Linked DNA regions of Acuticoccus sediminis. The protein of the gene in region 1 interacts with the protein of each later gene in a pairwise test. Links are inferred from orthologs where the notes say so. Each region holds a gene or a part of one and is shown on either strand. Other genes may lie near its edges.

Region 1 (3,281 bases):
TGGATGCTGTCGAATTTGAAAACGAATTAGAAGAGCGCATCCTGCATTAAGGGTCGATGTGAAAATTCGATTCGATGAGAATATGAGCCCCCGCATAGTCGCAGCACTTCGTGCATATTTGTCTTCGCGCGGTGGGTTTGAGCTTAGTCATGTTAGGGAATTCTCGCCGCCTGCAACTGGAGATCCTACTTGGCTAAAACAGTTCTCCGACGATGATGGTCACGCAATAATTTCAGGCGATTCAAGAATACTGCAAAATTGGCCAGACCTCATCGCTTATGCGGAAAGTGGTTTGGTTTCATATTGGCCACCAAAGAAAAGCGGAGGCTGGAATGGGTATTCAAAAGCCGCGCTGTGGATTCAGTGGTGGCCGGTTATTTATGAGCATATGAAAGACGCCCCGCGCGGGTCAATGTGGAGATTGCCAAATAGCTTCGTTCCAAACCGGGATGCCCTGACGCCGTTGAAGGATCCTCGTTTGGACACAGATCAGAAAAAAGATGGGCTAGGAATAACTACGCAGCCCAAACTTCATGAGTTCAAGCGGTGATCGAACGGCGAATGGCAGACTCTACCCATCCACCTTCAGCGCCGCAATAAACGCCTCCTGCGGGATCTCCACCTTGCCGAACTGGCGCATCTTCTTCTTGCCCGCTTTTTGCTTCTCCAGCAACTTGCGCTTGCGGGTGGCGTCGCCGCCGTAGCACTTGGCGGTCACGTCCTTCCTCAGCGCGCGGATCGTCTCTCTGGCGATGATGCGGCCGCCGATGGCGGCCTGGATCGGGATGACGAACATGTGCTGGGGGATCAGCTCCTTCAGCTTCTCGCACATGGCGCGGCCGCGGCGCTCGGCCTGGGAGCGGTGGACCAGCATCGCCAGCGCGTCGACCGGCTCGGCGTTGACGAGGATGTTCATGCGCACGAGGTCGCCCTCGCGGTAGTCGGACAGCGAGTAGTCGAACGAGGCGTAGCCCTTCGATACCGACTTGAGGCGGTCGTAGAAGTCGAACACCACCTCGTTCAGCGGCAGCTCGTAGGTCACCATCGCGCGGCTGCCGACGTAGCTGAGCTCGGTCTGGTTGCCGCGCCGCTCCTGGCAGAGCTTGAGGATGCCGCCGAGATACTCGTCCGGCGTCAGGATGGTCGCCTTGATCCACGGCTCGGCGATGCTGTCGATCTCGGTCGGGTCGGGCATGTCGACCGGGTTGTGCAGCTCCTTCATCTCGCCGGAGGAGAGGTGGAGCTGGTAGACCACCGACGGCGCGGTGGCGATGAGGTCGAGGTTGAACTCGCGCTCCAGCCGCTCCTGGATGATCTCGAGGTGGAGGAGGCCGAGGAAGCCGCAGCGGAAGCCGAAGCCGAGCGCGGCCGAGGTCTCCATCTCGAACGAGAACGAGGCGTCGTTGAGGCGCAGCTTGCCCATGGCGGCGCGCAGGTCCTCGAAGTCGTTCGCGTCGACCGGGAAGAGGCCGCAGAAGACGACCGGGATGGCCGGGCGGAAGCCGGGCAGCGGCTCGGTCGCGGGGCGCTTGTCCTCGGTGATGGTGTCACCGACGCGGGTGTCGGCGACCTCCTTGATGCCGGCGATGAGGAAGCCGATCTCGCCGGGGCCGAGGCTGTCCACCTCGAGCAGCTTGGGGGTGAAGACGCCGACCTTGTCGACGCCGTACTTCGCGCCGGTGCGCATCATGCGCACGGTCTGGCCCTTCTTCAGCTCGCCGTCGATGATGCGCACGAGGGTGACGACGCCGAGATACTGGTCGAACCAGGAATCGACGAGCATCGCCTTGAGGGGCGCCTTCGGGTCGCCCTTGGGGGGCGGCAGGCGCTTGACGATCGCCTCCAGCACGTCGGGGATGCCGAGCCCGGTCTTGGCGGAGATGGGGATCGCCTCGGACGCGTCGATGCCGATGACCTCCTCGATCTGCGCGCGGATGCGCTCGGGGTCGGCGGCGGGCAGGTCCACCTTGTTGAGGACCGGGACGATCTCGTGGTCGTTGTCGATCGCCTGGTAGACGTTGGCGAGGGTCTGCGCCTCGACGCCCTGGGAGGCGTCGACCACGAGGAGGGAGCCTTCGCACGCGGCGAGCGAGCGGTTCACCTCGTAGGCGAAGTCGACGTGGCCGGGCGTGTCGATCAGGTTGAGCTTGTACTCTTTCCCGTCCTTCGCCGTGTAGACGAGCCGCACGGTCTGCGCCTTGATGGTGATGCCCCGCTCGCGCTCGATGTCCATCGAGTCGAGGATCTGGTCCTTCATCTCGCGGTCGGTGAGGGAGCCCGTCGCCTGGATCAGGCGGTCGGCGAGCGTCGACTTGCCATGGTCGATGTGCGCGACGATCGAGAAGTTGCGCACATTGGCAATGGTCTGCGCATGGCCTTCGGAGGCGGCGCTGGCGGGGGCGTTCGTGTCGACGTGGGCGATGTCATCCATGGCGCTTATGTAGCAGCGACCTCGGCCCCCGCAAAGCAGCGTGACACGGCGTTTCGGCGCAGGCAGGCGTGCTTTTCGCACGGGTCGGCGGCGGGGCGGGGGCAGGGCCGGCGGCGGGGCCGTCCGGGGGTGCCGGAAGCATCAGGGATCGTGATGGAAGGCATGACGATCATTCGTTTGAGTGAACGACGGCGCGCGCCTAGGTGGAGCCGGCAGGACGGCAGTGCCGCCGCGACGTGAGGAGAGTCGAGATGAGCGACGTCAACGGGATCAAGGTGTCCGGCACCCGCTCCGGAACCGGGGCGCGGGTCGAGCGGACCTCCACCGGGCTGCTCGCGCTGGTGGCGGTCGTGCTGGGGGTGATGGCGGTGTCGGTGGCGTTCGACGGCGACGCGCCGAACCGCGACGGCACCCCGGACCGGGAGGTCTGGTACGGCAACAGCGCCCACCTGCCGGAGCTCTTCCCGGGCCGGCAGGCCCACTGAGGCGGGCGGCGGGCCGTTCCGGCGGGGACGGGGCGGCTCAGGCGTCCGTCAGGCCGCGGGCGGCGTCGGCGGCCTTGAAGTGGGCGAGCTGGTCCCGGTAGGCCTTCCTGAAGGCGGGGCGGCTGCAGGCGCGCGAGACGTAGGCGCCGAGCGCCTCGTAGGGGTCGAGCCGGCCCAGTTTCTTCGGCACGCGCAGGGCGTCGGCCATCATGAGGTCCGCCACGGTGAAGCGCGAGGCGGCGAGCCATTCGCGCTCCTTGAGGACCGCCTCCAGGCGGTCGAAGCGCTGCGCCATCCAGCCGGCGAGGGGGTTTTCCGGCGGATCGGACAGGTTGATGAACCACCACGGCACGGTGACCATCTCG
Region 2 (3,228 bases), 670 kb from region 1 along the record:
ATCTGCGCCGGGCGGAACGTGCGCCCGCGCGAGGCGAAGCGGGGGCAGAAGTCGTCGATCTCGACCGTCGAGCCGTCCGTCGCGATGAGCTGGGTGCGCAGGATCGCGGTGTTCTCGATGTACCACTGCTTGGAGTGGCTGTAGTCCTCGATGTGGATCGAGTACTGGCCGTCACCGGGCCTGCCGTTGGTGCCGAGCAGCGAGTGGAAGACCGGGTCGCCGTCGGGTCGCGGCAGGCACCACCAGACGATGTTGGCCTCGTCGTCGACCAGCGCCTGCACGGAGCAGTTGCCGATCATCCCCAGCGCCAGCGTGCTCACGCAGGCACTCCGGCGAGCTGGGCGAGCCAGGCGTGGACGGCCTCCACGTCGGGGAGGCGGTAAGGGGCGTCGGTCTTGCCGTCGCCGACCTTGATGCCGAATCCGCCGCCCGCGTTGGCGGCACGAATACCGTCTTCGTCCGTCACATCGTCTCCAATGAAAATCGGCGTGCGGCCCTGGAACGGCGGCCGCTGCATGAACGAGTTGACCGCCGCGCCCTTGTCGAACCCGCGGCGCTTGGCCTCGACGACCATTTTTCCGCAGATGAGGTGCAGCGTGTCGAGATCGGCGATGGCCTCCTCCATGGCTCGGATGACGTCCCGCTCGCGCGCGGGATTGGCGCGGTAGTGCACTGCAAGTCCCGCGCCCTTGTCCTCCATGGAGACGCCGTCGCCCAGGAACGGGAACGCGGCGATGCGCGTTCGCAGCCGGTCCATCTCGGGCGGGGCGGGCTGATAGTGGATCTCGTCGCCGGGGGCGGCGCGGTGTTCCAGTCCATGCATGCCGGCGGCGGCGATGGGGATGCCGAGGAAGCCGTCGATGTCCTCGATCCTGCGGCCGGAGACGACGGCGACCGCGCCGGAGGTGCGCGTCACGCAGCGTTCGATGAGGAAGTGGAGGGTCGGCGCAACCACGACTCCGTCGGGACGATCGGCGATCTCGACGAGCGTTCCGTCGAAGTCGAGGAACAGCGCCGGACGTTCCGGCACGGGTGGGGTCATCAAATGCGGCTCAACGGCTTGATAGACGACCCCTATGGCCGCCGCGCTGCACCATGAACCTTCACGGGATGAGGGGCAACTGTCGAAAAGCGTTAGTGGCGCCCGGAAATGCTCGCTATGCGCTTAGCGCATCTGTGGCCCGGACGTGCGAGTGCGACGATCGAAGGACCCTGCATGGACAGTCATATCCGCTTTGCCTTGCACCTGTCGGGGGAACTCTGCGGCAAGGGAATCGACGACGAGGAGGACGTCGCCGCGCTGGTCTCCGGCGAGGCGCCGGTATGGCTCCACCTCTCCGCCGACCACCCGGACACCAACGAGTGGATCAAGGAGCACCTCTCCTATCTCGGCGCACCCGTGCGCGAGGCGCTTCTGGAGCCGGAGACGCGGCCGCGCGCGCTCTGGACCGGGTCGGGGCTGATGGTCATCCTGCGGGTCATCAACTTCAGGGAAAACGAAGACCCCGAGGACATGGTGCCGGTGCGCATCTGGCTCGACGAGCACCGGATCGTGTCGCTGTCGAGCGCGGGGGTGCAGTCGATCTCCCATGTCGCCAAGCTGGTGCGCTCCGGCGCGGGACCGCGCACGCCCGTCGGCCTCCTGTCGAGGATCGTCGAGGAGGTGACCGACCGCATCGAGAAGCACGCGGCGGCGCTGGAGGACCGGGTCGACGAGCTGGAGACCGAGACGATCACCAATCCGCGCGAGGAGATCCGCCGCTCTGTCGCCGCGCAGCGTCTCGCTCTGACCGAGCTGTGGCGTTACATCCCGCCGCAGCGGGAGGCGGTGCGCGCGATCGCCCACGCCGGCGAGCCGCTGCTCGACGAGACCGGCAGCACGTCGATCCTCGAGCAGCACGACCAGCTGACGCGCGTGTCCGAGCTCCTCGCCGCCCAGCGGGAGCGGCTGCAGACGATCCGCGACGAGCTCGGGAGCGCCCAGGCCGAGCTCCTCAACCGGAACCTCTACGTCCTGTCGGTGATTTCGGCGATCTTCCTGCCGCTGGGGTTCATGACCGGGCTGATGGGGATCAACATGGGCGGAATCCCGGGCGCGCACTCCAGCCTCGGGTTCTGGGTCTTCGCGGTGCTGATGATCCTCGTCGCCGTCGGGATGCTCGTCGCGCTGCGCCGGGCGCGGATGCTGTAGTCCGGCCCGGCGGTGCCGCGGCCCGCCCGGCCCGTCAGGCGTGCGGCAGGGGGCGGCGGTCCGGCGCCTTGCAGAGCTCGTAGATCACGCAGGCCTCGCACAGCGGGCGCCGCGCCTTGCACACGTGCCGGCCGTGCAGGATCAGCCAGTGGTGTGCGCCGCGAAGGAAGCGCTCCGGTACGATCGCCTCGAGCGCCTTCTCCACGTCGTCCGGCGTCTTGCCGGGCGCGAGGCCGAGGCGGTTGGCGACGCGGAAGATGTGCGTGTCGACGGCGATGGTCGGCTCGCCGAATGCGACGTTCAGCACGACGTTTGCGGTCTTGCGGCCGACGCCCGGGAGGGACTGCAGCGCCGTGCGGTCCTGCGGGACCTCGCCGCCGTAGGTCTCCACCAGCGTGCGCGAGAGGGCCATCACGTTCTTGGCCTTCGTGTTGAAGAGGCCGATCGTCTTGATGTAGTCGCGCAGCTTCTCCTCGCCGAGGTCGACCATCTTCTGCGGCGTGTCGGCGACGGCGAACAGCGCCCGGGTCGCCCGGTTGACGCCGACGTCGGTCGCCTGCGCGGAGAGCGCGACGGCGACGAGGAGGGTGTAGGGGTTTGTGTACTCCAGCTCCGTCTGCGGCTCGGGCAGCGCGTCGGCGAGGCGCTGGAAGAGCTGGTCGGCCTCCGCGCGGGTGTAGCTGCTCTTGGGCAGTGCCTTCTTGCCCTTGGGCGCCGCCTTCGCCTTCGTCCCCGCGGCTTTCGCCGGCTTTGCCGCGGACGCTGCGGTGCGCTTCGCCGGGGCCTTCGCGGCGCCGCTCGCGGCGGCGGCCTTGGCCGCGCCGGCTTTCGCCGATCCAGCCTTCGCCGCTCCCTTTCCCGTCTTCCCCGCGGCGGTCGCCTTGCCCGCCGGTTCGCCGGGGGTACCGCCGGGGGGATGGCCGCTTTCGGCCGCCACGACGCTCTTCGCCTTCGCCTTGCGGCTCGGGGGCGAAGGGGCGGCCGACGTCGCCGCGGCGGCTTTCGTCGCCGCCTTTGCGGGCGAGACGGCCTTGCCG

The links.
Region 2: the proteins of lepA (region 1) and DLJ53_RS00880 interact in binary tests that used the Escherichia coli proteins (3 or more experiments, as listed by UniProt). The link is inferred for Acuticoccus sediminis from one-to-one orthologs.

What each region holds. Positions count from the first base shown.
Region 1 is NZ_QHHQ01000001.1:897,114-900,394, forward strand. Bases 2-2,969 are described here. They hold lepA (translation elongation factor 4), read right to left. Parts: upstream 2,432-2,969; coding sequence 572-2,431; downstream 2-571. Other genes in these bases: DLJ53_RS34645 (hypothetical protein), read left to right, coding at 2-50; DLJ53_RS34650 (PIN-like domain-containing protein), read left to right, coding at 59-550; DLJ53_RS03840 (hypothetical protein), read left to right, coding at 2,683-2,916; DLJ53_RS03845 (glutathione S-transferase family protein), read right to left, coding at 2,954-2,969. Also shown: more of DLJ53_RS34645, read left to right, coding at 1-1; more of DLJ53_RS03845, read right to left, coding at 2,970-3,281. UniProt on the Escherichia coli protein: Required for accurate and efficient protein synthesis under certain stress conditions. May act as a fidelity factor of the translation reaction, by catalyzing a one-codon backward translocation of tRNAs on improperly translocated ribosomes.
Region 2 is NZ_QHHQ01000001.1:223,126-226,353, reverse strand. What follows is about bases 289-3,203. They hold DLJ53_RS00880 (CorA family divalent cation transporter), read left to right. Parts: upstream 289-1,216; coding sequence 1,217-2,191; downstream 2,192-3,203. Other genes in these bases: nth (endonuclease III), read right to left, coding at 2,226-3,203; otsB (trehalose-phosphatase), read right to left, coding at 317-1,042; DLJ53_RS00890 (glycoside hydrolase family 15 protein), read right to left, coding at 289-320. Also shown: more of DLJ53_RS00890, read right to left, coding at 1-288; more of nth, read right to left, coding at 3,204-3,228. UniProt on the Escherichia coli protein: Zinc transporter. Acts as a Zn(2+):proton symporter, which likely mediates zinc ion uptake. Purified ZntB reconstituted in liposomes also binds and transports Cd(2+), Ni(2+) and Co(2+).